Frondihabitans sp. PAMC 28766: one gene and its partner. The protein of the gene in region 1 binds, or shares a complex with, the protein of each later gene. Links are inferred from orthologs where the notes say so. Each region holds a gene or a part of one and is shown on either strand. Other genes may lie near its edges.

Region 1 (7,621 bases):
GTGCCGTGGATCCTGCGCCGCATCGTGAACGCGTCAAGGAGAGCCTGCGTCGGGTGCTCGTGGGTGCCGTCGCCGGCGTTGACGACGCCCGCGTCGACCCACCCGCTCTCGGCCAGCACTCGCGGGGCGCCCGAGGCGGGGTGCCGGATCACGATGCCGTCGGCCCCCATCGCGGCGAGTGTCTGCGCGGTGTCCTTCAGCGACTCGCCTTTCGAGACGCTCGAGCCTTTCGCGGCGAAGTTGATCACGTCGGCGCTGAGGCGCTTGGCGGCGGCCTCGAACGAGATGCGCGTGCGGGTGGAGTCCTCGAAGAAGAGGTTGACGACCGTGATGCCCCGGAGAGTCGGCAGCTTGCGCACCTCGCGCGTCGAGACGGCGGCCATGTCCTCGGCGATGTCGAGGATACGGAGTGCGTCGTCGCGCGACAGGTCCGCGGTGCTGAGGAGATGCTTCACCGGGTGACCTCCTCACGGTCGGGCGGCCCCTCGATGGCGACCTCTTCGCCGTCTTCGAGGTGGTCGACCCCGTCGAGACGCACGAAGATGCGCTCCTGCGCCGAGGTCGGCAGGTTCTTCCCGACGTAGTCGGCGCGGATCGGCAGCTCGCGGTGGCCGCGGTCGACCAGCACGGCGAGACGCACGATGCGGGGGCGGCCGAGCGAGCTCAGCGCATCCAGCGCGGCTCGGATCGTGCGGCCCGAGTAGAGCACGTCGTCGACCAGCACGACGGTCTTGCCGTCGATGCCGCCCTCGGGCACGCTCGTCGGCATGGGAGCCCGGGTGGGCTGGCGGCGCAGGTCGTCGCGGTACAGCGTGGCGTCGACGGCGCCGACGGGCACCGTCTGGCCGCTGATCGTGGCGAGGGCCGTCGCGATCCTGTCGGCGAGAAGGACGCCTCGGGTGGGGATTCCCATCACCACGAGATCGTCGGCCCCACGGTTGCCCTCGAGGATCTCGTGGGCGATGCGCGTGAGCGCGCGTGTGATGTCAGCCTGACTCAGCACTGTTCTGGTGCTCAATCGGACCTCCTTTCCCGTCTCTCTGGGCGGATTTGAAGGTGGTCGTGTCGTTCGACCAGCCTAGCGCTTCCCGCCCATGACAAAACTCCCGCGACCGGCACAGGATCTAGTCCGCGGACTAGATCGTGTGCCGGTCGCGGGAGTCGAGGGGGTGAGGTCAGGCCTCGAGCTGCGCGTCGAGCGTGATCTCGACACCCGTCAGCGCCTTCGAGACCGGGCAGCCGGCCTTTGCGGTGGCTGCGGCGTCGGCGAACTGCTCAGCAGTGACGCCGGTGACCTCGCCACGGACGGTGAGCTTGATGCCGGTCAGCTTGAAGCCGCCGTCGGACGAGTCCGGGCCGAGCGAGACGTCGGCCTTGACGTCGAGCGCCTCGATGGTGCCGCCGGCAGCGCCCAGGATGGCCGAGAACTGCATCGCATAGCAGGCGGAGTGCGCCGCGGCGATCAGCTCTTCGGGGCTGGTGTAGCCGCCGGCCTCGTCGGCGGCGCGCTTCGGGAAGGAGACGTCGAACGTGGCGAGCTTCGACGAGGTGAGCTCGACCTGGCCCGAGCCCTCCTCGAGGGTTCCGTTCCAGGCGGTGCGTGCGGTGCGAGTGGGCATGTGTCTCTTCTTTCGTGTGAGTGAGGCGGGAGAGGTCGGGCGGGTCAGGGGGCCGAGCGCACGCTGTCGGCGATGGCGGTGATCTGCTGCTGAAGAAGGCGGATGGCTTCAGGAGCGAGGCCGGTCGCGGCGCAGACACCGGCCGGGATCGAGGTGGCCAGCTCTCGGATCCTGCCGCCCTCGGCCGTCGGTACGACCTCGACGACCCGCTCGTCGGCGGTACTGCGGGCGCGCGTCAGGAGGCCGGCGGTCTCGAGGCGGCGCAACAGCGGCGAGAGCGTTCCGGAATCGAGGTGCAGGCGGTCGCCGAGGTGCGAGACCGAGACGGAGCCTTCCTCCCACAGCACGAGCATCACCAGATACTGCGGGTAGGTGATGCCGAGGGGGGCGAGCAGCTCGCGATAGTGCGATGTCAGCGCCCGCGACGCGCTGTAGAGCGCGAAGCAGATCTGCTCGTCGAGCAGCGGCGTTGCCGGTGCGGTGGCCATGCGCTCACAGTACCACATTGTGCACAACCAAGTTGCACGCAACATGTCCACCCCACGATCCCTAACCTTTTCGGCTCACTCTGACCGTCCGGACGGTCAGGGCGAGCCGAAAAGGTAAGGGTCGGGCGCGGTTAGAGGCCGACACTCCCCTGCATGATGCCGCCGTCAATGAAGACCGTCGTCGCAGTCATGTACGACGCCTTGCCCGACGCGAGGAAGACCACCATCTCGGCGATGTCCTCCGGTTGCGCGAGCTTGCCGACGGGGATCGAGTCGTCGAGCATCTTCAGCTTGGCGGGGTCGGCCACGGTCTCGGCGTTGATCGGGGTGTCGACGGCGCCGGGAGCCACGTTCACGACACGGATGCCGTGCGGGCCGAGTTCGACACCGGCGGTGCGGGTGAGCATGCGGGTGCCACCCTTCGAGACGCAGTAGGCGATGTTGCCTGGCATCGGCCAGTCTTCGTGCACGCTCGACATGTTGATGACAAGGCCGGGTGTCTTCTGCGTGATGAACTGCTTCGCGGCGAACTGGGTGCCGAAGAATGCGCTCTTGAGGTTGACCGCCATGATCTTCTCGAACTCCTCCTCTGTGGTGTCGAGGATGCCGGTGCGGTTCTCGATGCCGGCGTTGTTGACGATCACGTCGAGGCGCCCGTAGGTGTCGACCGCCGTCTTGACCATCGAGTGGATGCCGTCGGCGGTCGAGACATCGGCGTCGACACCGACGGCCTTGCCGCCCGCGGCCTCGATCTTGGCGATGATCTGATCGGTGACTTCGCCGTGAGCCACGTAGTCGATGACGATGTTGGCGCCCTCGCGGGCGGCCGCGATGACGATAGCCTCGCCGATGCCCGAGTTGCCGCCGGTGACGATGATGGTCTTGCCGTCGAGAAGCATGCTGCATCCTGTTCTGTGCGACACCCTGTCGCGCCCCACGGAACATACCGCCGCTCTCGATGTGCCTTCTCAGGCGTGCGGCTACCCGGCGGCGGCGGTGGAGGCGATGCGCCCGAGGAGGCCGTTGACGAAGCTCGCGGAGTCGTCGGTCGAGAGGCTCTGCGCCAGCTCGACGGCTTCGCTGATGGCGACGGCGCTCGGGATCTCGTCGTTGTGCGTCAACTCCCAGATGCCGATGCGCAGGATCGCGCGGTCGATCGTGGGCATGCGGGCCAGCGTCCAGCCCTGCGAGTAGGTCTCGATGAGCTCGTCGATCTCAGGACGGTTCTCGATGACGCCCTGCACGATGTCGCGGGCGTAGCCCCAGGAGGAGTTGCGCTCGGGCTCGGCCATCGCGCGCTGGGTCTCGGCGACGAGCGCGTCGTCGATGGAGATCTGGCGGATGTCGGCGACGTAGAGGACGTCGAGGGCGCGCTTCCGCGCCTTGGTTCGTGCGCTCACAGGTGTGCGGCGGCCTTAGTCGTTGACGCGGCCGAGGTAGCTGCCGTCGCGCGTGTCGACCTTGACCTTGGTGCCGTTCTCGAGGAAGAGGGGCACCTGGATCTCGTAGCCGGTCTCGACGGTGGCGGGCTTGGTGCCCCCGGTCGAGCGATCGCCCTGGAGGCCCGGCTCGGTGTACGTGACCTCGAGGATGACCGAGGCGGGGAGCTCGATGTAGAGCGGGTCGCCATCGTGCAGGGCGACCTGCACGTTCTGGTTCTCGAGCATGAAGTTCTTGGCGTCGCCCACGACGGTGGCGGGGATGTTGATCTGGTCGTAGTCGGTCGTGTCCATGAACACGTAGCCGTCGGCCTCGGCGTAGAGGTAGGTGTACTCGCGGCGGTCGACGTTGGCGAAGTCGACCTTCGTGCCGGCGTTGAACGTCTTGTCGACGACCTTGCCAGTCATGACGTTCTTCATCTTGGTACGGACGAATGCGCCGCCCTTGCCCGGCTTCACGTGCTGGAACTCGACGATGTTCCAGAGCTGGCCGTCGAGGTTGAGAACGGCGCCGTTCTTGATGTCGTTAGTGGTGGCCATGCGCGGAAGTCCTTTGTGAAGATGAAGTGAGAGGGGGCCCGGGCCCCCGTGCGTGCGGCCGCTCGGGCCATCGACAAGTCTACCCGAGAGTCTACGCGCGCCCCTGAGGTGTGCTCCGGCTCGCGCAACACCCCGCGTTTCGGCCGACCTCCCCGCGCCGCGGCGCTGGCACCTCGGCCGAAACGCGGGGTCTCACATGACTGCGCGCATCACGCCCGCGTAGACGAGACACACGAAGACCAGGGCACTTGCGATGATGGCGGCACCTGCCAGAACGGCGCCGAGCCCCGGGACGGAAGCCACGAGAAGTACGATCAGCACCACGGTCGAGAGGAGCACCACCGCCTGGAACGCCGCGAGCACCACGAGGCCGGGGCTGAGCCTCGGCAGGCGTCGCAGGAAGTCGGAGCCGCCCTGGCCGAGACCTCGCCGGTAGCGGCGCCACGCCAGGGCGAGGCCCACGATCATCAATACGCCCACACCGGCGATCGCCCCCCGGACTCCCCCGGACAGGTGCGACGACCCGATGCTCATCGCCGCGATGAGTCCGACCAGCATCAGGCCGGAGAGCAGGATGCCGTTGACCCAGTCGAGCGAGCGCAGCACGGCGCGCCGGAGTCGCCGTGCGATGATGCGCGACCCCGGGTTCTCGGCGAGCATCTCCGCGAACGCGGCCGTGGCATCCCCCAACTTATTGCTGTCGAGCTTGACCTGCGCCAGCTGTCGCTTCGCATAAGCGTGAGCGGGGTCGAGTCGGAGGACCTCGCGATAGAAGGTCTCCGCGCCGTCGATGAAGCCCTTCGAGTGGGCGAGCCGAGCACTGACCAGTAAGGCGCCGGGCTCGTTCGGAGCCAGCGCAACGGCCTCTTGGGCTGCATCCCAGGTGTCCTCCGTCACGCGATTGTTCTCGATGTCGACCTCCACTCGTTGAGCATGGGTGACCCAGTTTCCGGGGGCGAGATCGATCGCCGTCAGAGCCGCCTTCAGCGCCTCATGATGGTCCCGATTGCGCGAGGCCGATGCCGCGACGAGACGCCACGCCCATTCGTTCGACGGATCGGCCTGGACGGCCTTTCGGGCCCACTCGAGGGATGCGCGAGTGGCGCGCACTTGCAGGCTGGCCTCGGCCATCAGAAGGACGGTGGCGTGACTGACGTCGCCTTGCCCCGTCAGTTTCGTCAGAATGCGATGCGCCTCTTTCGGCCGGCCGAGGTCGAGGCACAGCTGTGCAATGGTCACATCGTCGTCGTCCCTCGTCGCCGAGGCCCCCTGCGTCGTCATGTCGTCAGTGTGGCTGGAGGCGCCGTGCCGTGCCACCCCACGATCGGGTGGCGCGCGTGCCCAGGATGCCGGCGGCGAGGCAGCCGACGAACGGCACGAGGATCAATAGCCAGCGCAGCCCGAACTGCAGCGTCACGGGCAGGCCGTCGGCGCCCCGGTCGAAGACGGCGATCGACCACGTCACGGCGAAGATCGCCACCGGCAGGGCGACGAGCAGCCACCGAACGCCTCGGACCCTGTGTGCGGCGAACCAGATCGCCGTCACAGCGGCGTACGTGATTGCGAACCACATCCAGTCCAGCGACGTGAAGAGTCGGAACACCCCGAGCAGCTCGCCCCCGAAGATCGCGATGACGGGCAGGACGGCCGCGCTCGACAGGCCGCGGCGCGCGCGTCCTGCTCCGTCGATCAGGGCGAGGGCCGCGATGAACGCGAGGCCGGGGACGAGGGAGACGAATGCCGCGCTGACGTGGACGAGGGCGTGGAACCATGGACTCTGCTCGTACCGGTCGAGCAGATCGAGCAGCACGACGCCGAACACCATCGACGCGAACGCGAGCGCGATGAGAAGCGGCGCCAGGCGGACGGCGCGCGGGCCGCGGGATCCTGCAGCCACGGCCTCGCCCCAGGTCGAGCGACGACCCGAGCGACGGTGGAAGAGCGCCGTCGTGAACGCGCCCATCGCGAGCCGGAAGGCGCTCAGGTCGAGGTCGGCTGCGCCGTCGAGGTCGGCGAGCCACTGCTCGCGGCGGGTCTCGCGGTGCGCTTCGGGCGAGAGGGCGACAGCGGCCTCGACGAGGCGGCGGCTGAGGGGGCGAGCGGCGGTCACGAGGTCACCGCCCGACCCGAGCCGCCGGCCGAGCCGCTCGCCGAGTCGCTCGCCGAGCCGCTCGCCGAGGCGCTGCGCGACGGGCGGGCCGCGGCCACGGCCCGCCGGGCATCCGCGGTCTCGTGCAGCTCCTGTGCGGCGACCCGGCCCTCGGGCGTGAACTCGTAGAGGCGCCGGCGCGGCCCGCTGCGCTCGCCCTCGGCCTCCCATGAGCCGACGATCCAGCCCTGGCGCTCGAGGCGCTCGAGGATCGGGTAGATCGTGCCGGACGGCCGCCCGGTCGCCTTGATGACGACAAGGCCCCAAAGCGGCCCGTCGTCGCTGTCGAGCAGCGCCTCGAGCACGTCGAGCGTCGGGGCGGTGACGCGTTGGATCGGTTCCATGGCGCTAACCTAGCTATGTCGATTAGGCGCTGTCAAGAGCGAACGTCCCACGAGCACCATGCCCCCAAGCACAGGGGCCGTGAGGGGGTCAGATGCCGCGGCTGATCCTGGTGCCCGGTTTCGAGCTCGTGTAGTCGGCCTCGTCGAGGATCTCGTCTTCGAGCTCGTCGTCGGCGGGGCCGCGGCGCGCCCTGCGATACTCCCGGCGCTCGTCGAGCCACCGTCGGTCCTCCTCGTCGCTGTAGCGATTGTCGAACTCGCGGTTGATCAGCGTGAAGTACAGCACCACTGCGACGAGGCCGGCCAGCGCGATCGCGATCGCCGTGAAGAGGGTCGGGCCGTAGTCGATGACGGGCTTCAGAATGGCGGCCGGCCGGGTGGCCACGGCCGGGCTCTCGGAGACCATCTGGCCGTAGGCGCCGGTGTAGGTCGGCAGGTGCAGCTTGCTCTGGAGGTCGGGCAGGCCGATGACGGCGACCTCGTCGGACCCGGGGATGTCGGTGCGACCGGAGATCTGCGGCTCGGACGCGGCGAGACGCGCCGTGACTGTCACGCGCCCGGATGGAGGGGCCGGGATCGAGTCGGGGTAGTCGTGCGTCGTGCCGGTGGCGAGCCAGCCGCGGTCGACGATGAACACCGACCCGGATGCCGTCTGCAGAGGCACGAGCACCTCGAACCCGGGGTTGTCGTTGTACGACCGATCACGTGCGAGGAAGGTCTTCGAGGAGAGGTAGTGCCCCGAGACACTGACCTTTCTGAACTGGTCGTCGGCGGAGTACGCCTCGCGGTCGGGAAGCAACGCGCCGATCGCGACCGGCCTCTGGTCGTAGTTCTGGTTCTGCAGGTGGAGGGCGGAGACGACCTGGCCGAAGGTGTGCCACTGCCAAGCCGACCCGATCACGCAGATGATCGTGAACACGAGGGCGCCTGCCCCGAACTGCAGCCACTTGCGTTCGAGAACGAATCTCCACTGCTGCACCGTGTCTCCTCCTGGCCTCGTCCGAACCGTAGTGGATCCGGCCAAGAGCCACCTGGCCGTGCG
Region 2 (7,516 bases), 1.5 Mb from region 1 along the record:
GCAAGCTGCTCGACTCGGCTCAGGCCGGCGACAACACGGGCCTTCTCCTTCGTGGCACCAAGCGCGAGGACGTCGAGCGCGGCCAGGTCATCGTCAAGCCGGGTTCGGTCACGCCGCACACCGACTTCGATGCCAACGTCTACATCCTGTCCAAGGATGAGGGTGGCCGTCACAACCCGTTCTACGCGAACTACCGTCCGCAGTTCTACTTCCGCACCACCGACGTCACGGGTGTCATCACGCTGCCCGAGGGCACCGAGATGGTCATGCCCGGCGACACGACTGAGATCACCGTCGAGCTGATCCAGCCCATCGCCATGGAAGAGGGCCTGCGCTTCGCGATCCGTGAGGGTGGCCGCACCGTCGGCGCCGGTACCGTCACCAAGATCAACAAGTAAGACAAAAACGCCAAGCGATCCAGCAGGAGGGTCGAGCCGAGAGGCTCGGCCCTTCCGCCGTTAACCGCCCGTTTCTAGAGTTTTGGCACGGACGGGCGCATCATTGCCTGCATGGCCGGAAGTGCCGGCCGGTGAGGGAGGGCCATCATGGCGAACCTGGACGATGCGACAGCGAAAGCCAAAGAGTTCCTGAACGACAACAAGGTGAAAGACGCCTTGAAGAGCGACAAGGTCGAAGAGGTCAGCGACAGCATCCTCGGCGCCGTGGCAGGTGCTGCCGACAAGATCACCGGCGGCAAGTTCCACGACAAGATCGAAGAGGCGCGCGACGCCGCCGACAAGAAGATCGGCAACGACTAGCCACACCCCCGACTGCATCGTGAGGGCCCTCGACCCGTGCGGTCGGGGGCTCTTCGTCGTACCCCGCCGAGAAGGGCAGAAAGCGGCGCGGTGTTCGATGGGCTCCATGCCCCGTCTGCGACACACCGACCACACGAGACCAGGCGTGACCCGGGTGAAGGCCGGGCGCGGGTTCACGTACCGCGACGTGCACGGCACGACCATCTCCGACCATGAGTTGCGTGCCCGCATCGAGCACCTGGCCATCCCGCCGGCCTGGACCGACGTGTGGATCGCCCCATACGACAACGGGCACATCCAGGCCACCGGAGTCGACGCTGCCGGCCGCCGCCAATACATCTACCACCCGACGTGGCGCGAGCAGAAAGACCGCATCAAGTTCGACCGTGCCCTCGCCCTCGCCGAGTCGCTGCCCGTGGCGCGACGCTTCGTGACGCAGGATCTCCGCCGCGACGAGCCCGATCGCGAGCGAGCGCTTGCGGCCGCGTTCCGCATGCTCGACACGGGCTCGCTGCGGGTCGGCTCCGAGCGCTATGCCGAAGAGCACGGCAGTCACGGTCTCGCGACGCTGCTCTGCAGCCACGCGACCGTCTCGGGCGACACCGTCGCGCTCGACTTCCCCGGCAAGAGCGGCCAGGAGTGGGGCTCGACGATTACCGACGCCGACCTCGCCCGCGTGATCCGCTCGCTCAAGCGTCGTGGCGGTCGGGCGCGCCTGCTCGCCTACCGGCCTGAAGCCGGAGCCGCATGGCGTCCCCTCCACTCGCCCGAGATCAACGCCTACGTGAAGGAGCGTGCCGGCGACGAGTTCACGGCGAAAGACTTCCGCACCCTCCACGGCACCGTGACCGCCGCCACGAGCCTCGCGCGGACGGGCCCGCAGCCGACTCGCACCAAGCGACAGAGAGCACTCGCGCAGGCGATGCGCGACGCGTCCGAGGTGCTCGGCAATACTCCTTCGATCGCCAAGAGCAGCTACGTCGACCCGCGACTCGTCGATGCCTACCAGGCGGGCGAGACCATCGATCCTGCGCGACTCGGGTCTGCCGAGACCGAGGTGCGAGCACTCCTGTTCCGGTGATCGGGCCGGGTCACGTAACCTAGAACCTTGTGTCCGACTTACGGGCGCACGAGAGGACCCGCCCAGAGTGAATAAAGGCCCAGAGTGATCGAGTGCATCCACGGCCTGGACATCGAGCTGTGCGACATCTGCTCGCCGCGCCAGACCCCCGAGTCGCAGGAGCCGACATCGTCGTCGACCTCGACGCCCACGGTCCGCAAGGCTCCCGCAACGCGCCGCACGCCCCCTCGTGTCGCGGGCGTGAAACGCCCCCCAGCCGCTGACGCCCTGCCGAACGTCGACCTGTCGACCATGCGGGCCCACCACTGGACCCACATCGACAACCTCGAGGGCATCCTGTCCGGTGGCCTCCTGCGCGCCGCGGCGACGCCGGAGATCGACGTGAGCTCGGCCGCGCACCGCGAGAAGCGTGCGGCGGCCGTGGTGCCCTCGGGCGCCTCCGTCGCCTCGCACGTACCGTTCGCGCTGTCGCCCGACGCCACGACCTGGAACCAGGTGCGCACAGGTGCCGCCGGTGACCGCTGGTCGGCCGCCGCCCGTGAGACGCGGGCCACCGACTACGTCGTGCTCGTCGCCCCGATCAAGCTGCTCGGCAGCGATTTCGTGGTGGCCGACGGTGATGCCGCCGACGCGCTCACGCGCTTCGCGCAGGGCCCCGCCGAGGGGGCCGCGCTGGTACGTCGGGCGTCGATCGCCGATCCGACCCTTCTCAACGCCGAGATCCTGGTGCCCGACTCGGTGGACCTCATGTCGGTGACCCTGATCGGCGTGCCCAACGACCGCATGCGCGACCGCGTGAAGGCGCTGGTCACCGAGGCCGGCGGGTCGACGCCGCGCGTCGCGATCTACCCGCCGTGGTTCCGCCCGGCCGAAGACTGATCCGGCCCGGAAATTCGGGCCTCCGGGTCGCGACACGCCCGGGTTGCAGCAAATGCCGCCCTATGGCAGACTTATCTGGTTCAACATTCCGCCCTTACGGGTGAGATCACTGCCAGGCAGTGCACAGTGCTTGTGACACGACGCTCAAGAGAAACTCGCTCAGCGAGGCTCTCGAGTCGAAGCAAGAGCTGGGCCGCGGGTAGCAGGATACCTCTTCCAATCGAATCCGAAGGCGCGCAGCTCTCTGTAGTTTTCTGCAGTCTGTGCGCCGGATCCAGGAGCGACCTCCACGCGGGGTCGGTCTCGGGCCGAGAGATGGACCTCCTCGCAGGTGCATTGTGCTTGTCACAAATCTCTCCGCGGGTTCGATCACGCCGGTGAGGCAAGTGCAGCGTGCTGCATCCTCGATCGGCATTGACAGAAAAACAGTGGTGCGGCAGACGAGGCCGCTCTCGAAAGAGAGCGACTCCTGCCTACCGACACAGCAGCCCGGGCCTCGGTTCCGGAATGCGCGTCAGGCGGCCCCGTGAAGGTGCGCGACGTATACATCGAGAGAGAGTCACACATGGCGGGACAAAAGATCCGCATCCGACTGAAGTCGTACGACCACGAGGTCATCGACACGTCAGCTCGCAAGATCGTCGACACGGTGACCCGTGCCGGTGCGACCGTGGTCGGCCCCGTGCCGCTCCCCACCGAGAAGAACGTGATCGCCGTCATCCGTTCGCCCCACAAGTACAAGGACTCGCGCGAGCACTTCGAGAAGCGCACGCACAAGCGCCTCATCGACATCATCGACCCGACGCCGAAGGCCGTCGACTCGCTCATGCGTCTCGACCTCCCCGCCGACGTCAACATCGAGATCAAGCTCTAGGGGGCGACTGACAGATGGCTACCACCACCAAGAACGTCAAGGGCCTGCTCGGCAAGAAGCTCGGCATGACCCAGGTCTGGGATGCAGACAACAAGCTCATCCCGTCACCGTCGTCGAGATCTCGCCGAACGTCGTGACCCAGATCCGCACCGAAGAGAACGACGGCTACGTCGCCGTCCAGATCGCCGCCGGCCCGATCGACCCGCGGAAGGTCAACCAGCCGCGTGCCGGTCACTTCGACAAGGCCGGCGTCACGCCGCGCCGTCACCTCACCGAGGTCCGCACCGCCGACGCCGCCGAGTACGCACTCGGCCAAGAGCTCACGGTCGACACCTTCGAAGCCGGCCAGAAGGTCGACGTCGTCGGCACTTCCAAGGGCAAGGGCTTCGCCGGTGTCATGAAGCGCCACAACTTCGCCGGTGTCTCGTCCTCGCACGGTTCGCACCGCAACCACCGCAAGCCCGGCTCGATCGGTGCTTCGTCGACCCCCAGCCGTGTCTTCAAGGGCATGCGCATGGCCGGCCGCATGGGTGGCGAGCGCGTCACCGTCCTCAACCTGACCGTGCACGCCATCGACGCCGAGAAGGGTCTGCTGCTCGTCAAGGGCGCCGTCCCCGGTGCCCGTGGCCGCATCGTCTTCGTCCGCACCGCCGTTAAGGGGGCCTAACGCATGGCTACCACCACTGCAACCGCAACCACCGTCGACGTCCTCGACGCCAAGGGCGCGAAGACCGGCACTGTCGAGCTCCCCGCCGAGCTCTTCGACGTCACCGCCAACATCCCGCTGATCCACCAGGTCGTCGTCGCTCAGCTCGCCGCCGCCCGCCAGGGCACGCACAAGGTCAAGAGCCGCGGCGAGGTCTCCGGTGCCGGTCGCAAGCCGTTCAAGCAGAAAGGAACCGGTCGCGCTCGTCAGGGCTCGATCCGCGCTCCTCAGATGACCGGCGGTGGCATCGTCCACGGCCCGACGCCCCGCAACTACGCGCAGCGCACCCCCAAGAAGATGATCGCGGCCGCTCTGCTCGGTTCGCTCTCCGACCGCGCTCGTGGTGCTCGCATCCACGTCGTCGAGTCGTTCGTCGCCGACGAGATCTCGACCAAGACCGCCATCGCCCTGCTCGCCGGCATCTCGTCGAGCAGGCACGTGCTGATCGTCACCGACCGCGAAGACACGCTGACGCTCAAGAGCGTCCGCAACGTCGAAGAGGTCCACGTCATCACCTACGACCAGCTCAACGCGTACGACGTCCTCGTCTCCGACGACATCGTCTTCACCAAGAGCGCTTTCGACGGCTTCGTGGCCTCGAAGACCAAGAAGGAGGCCACCGCATGAGCGGCATCCACAAAGATCCCCGCGACATCGTCATCTCGCCGGTCGTCTCCGAGAAGAGCTACACCCTGATCGACCAGGGCAAGTACACCTTCCTGGTCGACCCCCGCTCGAACAAGACCGAGATCAAGCTCGCCATCGAGAAGATCTTCGACGTCAAGGTCGACAGCATCAACACGCTGAACCGCCCGGGCAAGACCCGTCGCACCAAGTTCGGTCTCGGCAAGCGCAAGAGCACCAAGCGCGCCATCGTGACACTCAAGTCGGGCACCATCGACATCTTCACGGCTGTCGGCTAGGGCTCGGAGGGATATAAGAATGGCTATTCGCAAATACAAGCCCACGACTCCGGGTCGCCGCGGTTCGTCCGTCGCCGACTTCGCCGAGATCACGCGCTCGACGCCCGAGAAGTCGCTGCTGCGCCCGCTGTCGAAGACCGGTGGCCGCAACAACGCCGGTCGCATCACCACGCGCCACATCGGTGGCGGCCACAAGCGCCAGTACCGCGTCATCGACTTCCGTCGCAACGACAAGGACGGCGTCAACGCCAAGGTCGCGCACATCGAGTACGACCCCAACCGCACGGCTCGCATCGCCCTGCTCCACTTCGTGGACGGCACCAAGCGCTACATCATCGCGCCGAACAAGCTGTCGCAGGGTGACATCGTCGAGTCCGGTACCGGCGCCGACATCAAGCCCGGCAACAACCTGCCGCTCAAGAACATCCCGGTCGGTACGATCATCCACGCGATCGAGCTGAAGCCGGGCGGGGGCGCCAAGATGGCCCGCTCCGCCGGTGCCTCGGTTCGTCTCGTCGCCAAGGACGGCCCCTACGCGCAGCTCCGCCTGCCGTCGGGCGAGGTCCGCAACGTCGACGCCCGCTGCCGCGCCACCATCGGCGAGGTCGGAAACGCCGAGCAGTCGAACATCAACTGGGGCAAGGCCGGCCGGATGCGCTGGAAAGGCGTTCGCCCGACCGTCCGTGGTGTCGCGATGAACCCCGTCGACCACCCACACGGTGGTGGCGAGGGCAAGACCTCCGGTGGTCGCCACCCGGTCAGCCCGTGGGGCCAGAAAGAGGGCCGCACGCGTCACCCCAACAAGGAGAGCGACAAGCTCATCGTCCGCCGCCGTAACGCTGGAAACAAGCGTAAGTAGGAGTTGTAGAAGATGCCACGCAGTCTGAAGAAGGGCCCCTTCGTCGACGACCACCTGCTTCGCAAGGTGATCGGCCAGAACGAGGCCAACACGAAGAACGTGATCCGTACCTGGTCGCGTCGCTCGATGATCATCCCGAACATGCTCGGCCACACCATCGCCGTGCATGACGGGCGCAAGCACATCCCCGTGTTCGTGACCGAATCCATGATCGGCCACAAGCTCGGCGAGTTCGCGCCCACCCGCACCTTCCGCGGCCACGTGAAGGACGACAAGAAGGGTCGCCGCCGCTAGCGCGGTGGCGAAGAAGGAGGAGAGAAATGGTGGAGTCGATCGCACGCGTGCGTCACATCCGCGTCACCCCCATGAAGGCCCGTCGCGTCGTCAACCTGATCCGCGGCAAGCAGGCCCTCGAGGCCCTGGCCATCCTGAAGTTCGCGCCCCAGGGTGCGTCCGAGCCCGTCTACAAGCTCGTCGCGTCGGCCATCGCCAACGCCCGGGTCAAGGCGGACGCGACCAACAGCTACCTCAACGACGAAGACCTCTACATCTCGAGCGCCTACGTCGACGAGGGTGCCACCCTCAAGCGGTTCCAGCCGCGTGCCCAGGGCCGTGCGTTCCAGATCCTGAAGCGCACCAGCCACATCACGGTCGTCCTCGCGACGCCGGAAGAGGCCGAAGCGGCCACGACGTCGAAGAAGGCGAGCAAGTAATGGGCCAGAAAGTAAACCCGTACGGCTTCCGTCTAGGAATCACCACCGACCACGTGTCGCGCTGGTTCTCGGACAGCACGAAGTCGGGTCAGAAGTACAGCGACTACGTCGCCGAAGACATCAAGATCCGCAACCTGCTCAAGACCTCGCTCGACCGCGCCGGCGTGGCCAAGATCGAGATCGAGCGCACCCGCGACCGCGTCCGCGTCGACATCCACACCGCCCGCCCGGGCATCGTGATCGGTCGTCGTGGCGCCGAGGCCGAGCGCATCCGTGCCGACCTCGAGAAGCTCACGAGCAAGCAGATCCAGCTCAACATCCTCGAGGTGAAGAACCCCGAGGCCGAGGCGCAGCTGGTCGCCCAGGGCATCGCCGAGCAGCTCTCCGCCCGCGTGGCCTTCCGACGCGCGATGCGCAAGGGTCTGCAGGGTGCTCAGCGCGCCGGCGCCAAGGGTGTCCGCATCCAGGTCTCGGGTCGCCTCGGCGGCGCCGAGATGAGCCGCTCCGAGTTCTACCGCGAGGGCCGCGTGCCCCTGCACACGCTGCGCGCCAACATCGACTACGGCTTCTACGAGGCCAAGACGACGTTCGGCCGCATCGGCGTGAAGGTCTGGATCTACAAGGGCGACATCACCAACAAAGAGCTCGCGCGCGAGCAGGCGAACCAGAAGTCGTCGCGCCCCGAGCGTCGTAACGACCGTGGCGGCGACCGCGACCGTGGGC

What was found.
Region 2: the proteins of nusB (region 1) and rpsJ are in contact, whole or in part, in a solved structure (PDB 3D3B), measured with the Escherichia coli proteins. The link is inferred for Frondihabitans sp. PAMC 28766 from one-to-one orthologs.

What each region holds. Positions count from the first base shown.
Region 1 is NZ_CP014513.1:2,705,142-2,712,762, forward strand. What follows is about bases 1,798-4,703. They hold nusB (transcription antitermination factor NusB), read right to left. Parts: upstream 3,508-4,703; coding sequence 3,088-3,507; downstream 1,798-3,087. Other genes in these bases: AX769_RS25840 (MarR family winged helix-turn-helix transcriptional regulator), read right to left, coding at 1,798-2,107; AX769_RS13015 (glucose 1-dehydrogenase), read right to left, coding at 2,239-3,006; efp (elongation factor P), read right to left, coding at 3,523-4,086; AX769_RS13030 (hypothetical protein), read right to left, coding at 4,279-4,703. Outside these bases: AX769_RS12995 (aspartate carbamoyltransferase catalytic subunit), read right to left, coding at 1-455; bifunctional pyr operon transcriptional regulator/uracil phosphoribosyltransferase PyrR, read right to left, coding at 452-1,018; AX769_RS13005 (OsmC family peroxiredoxin), read right to left, coding at 1,176-1,619; more of AX769_RS25840, read right to left, coding at 1,664-1,797; more of AX769_RS13030, read right to left, coding at 4,704-5,367; AX769_RS13035 (hypothetical protein), read right to left, coding at 5,372-6,196; AX769_RS13040 (PadR family transcriptional regulator), read right to left, coding at 6,193-6,579; AX769_RS13045 (SURF1 family protein), read right to left, coding at 6,668-7,558. UniProt on the Escherichia coli protein: Part of the processive rRNA transcription and antitermination complex (rrnTAC). The complex forms an RNA-chaperone ring around the RNA exit tunnel of RNA polymerase (RNAP).
Region 2 is NZ_CP014513.1:1,231,747-1,239,262, forward strand. The notes cover bases 2,137-4,937. They hold rpsJ (30S ribosomal protein S10), read left to right. Parts: upstream 2,137-3,283; coding sequence 3,284-3,592; downstream 3,593-4,937. Other genes in these bases: AX769_RS06010 (DarT ssDNA thymidine ADP-ribosyltransferase family protein), read left to right, coding at 2,137-2,718; rplD (50S ribosomal protein L4), read left to right, coding at 4,263-4,925; rplW (50S ribosomal protein L23), read left to right, coding at 4,922-4,937. Also shown: tuf (elongation factor Tu), read left to right, coding at 1-398; AX769_RS06000 (Rv0909 family putative TA system antitoxin), read left to right, coding at 546-758; AX769_RS06005 (DNA topoisomerase IB), read left to right, coding at 865-1,839; more of AX769_RS06010, read left to right, coding at 1,924-2,136; more of rplW, read left to right, coding at 4,938-5,221; rplB (50S ribosomal protein L2), read left to right, coding at 5,241-6,080; rpsS (30S ribosomal protein S19), read left to right, coding at 6,093-6,374; rplV (50S ribosomal protein L22), read left to right, coding at 6,401-6,793; rpsC (30S ribosomal protein S3), read left to right, coding at 6,793-7,516. UniProt on the Escherichia coli protein: Involved in the binding of tRNA to the ribosomes. Part of the processive rRNA transcription and antitermination complex (rrnTAC). The complex forms an RNA-chaperone ring around the RNA exit tunnel of RNA polymerase (RNAP).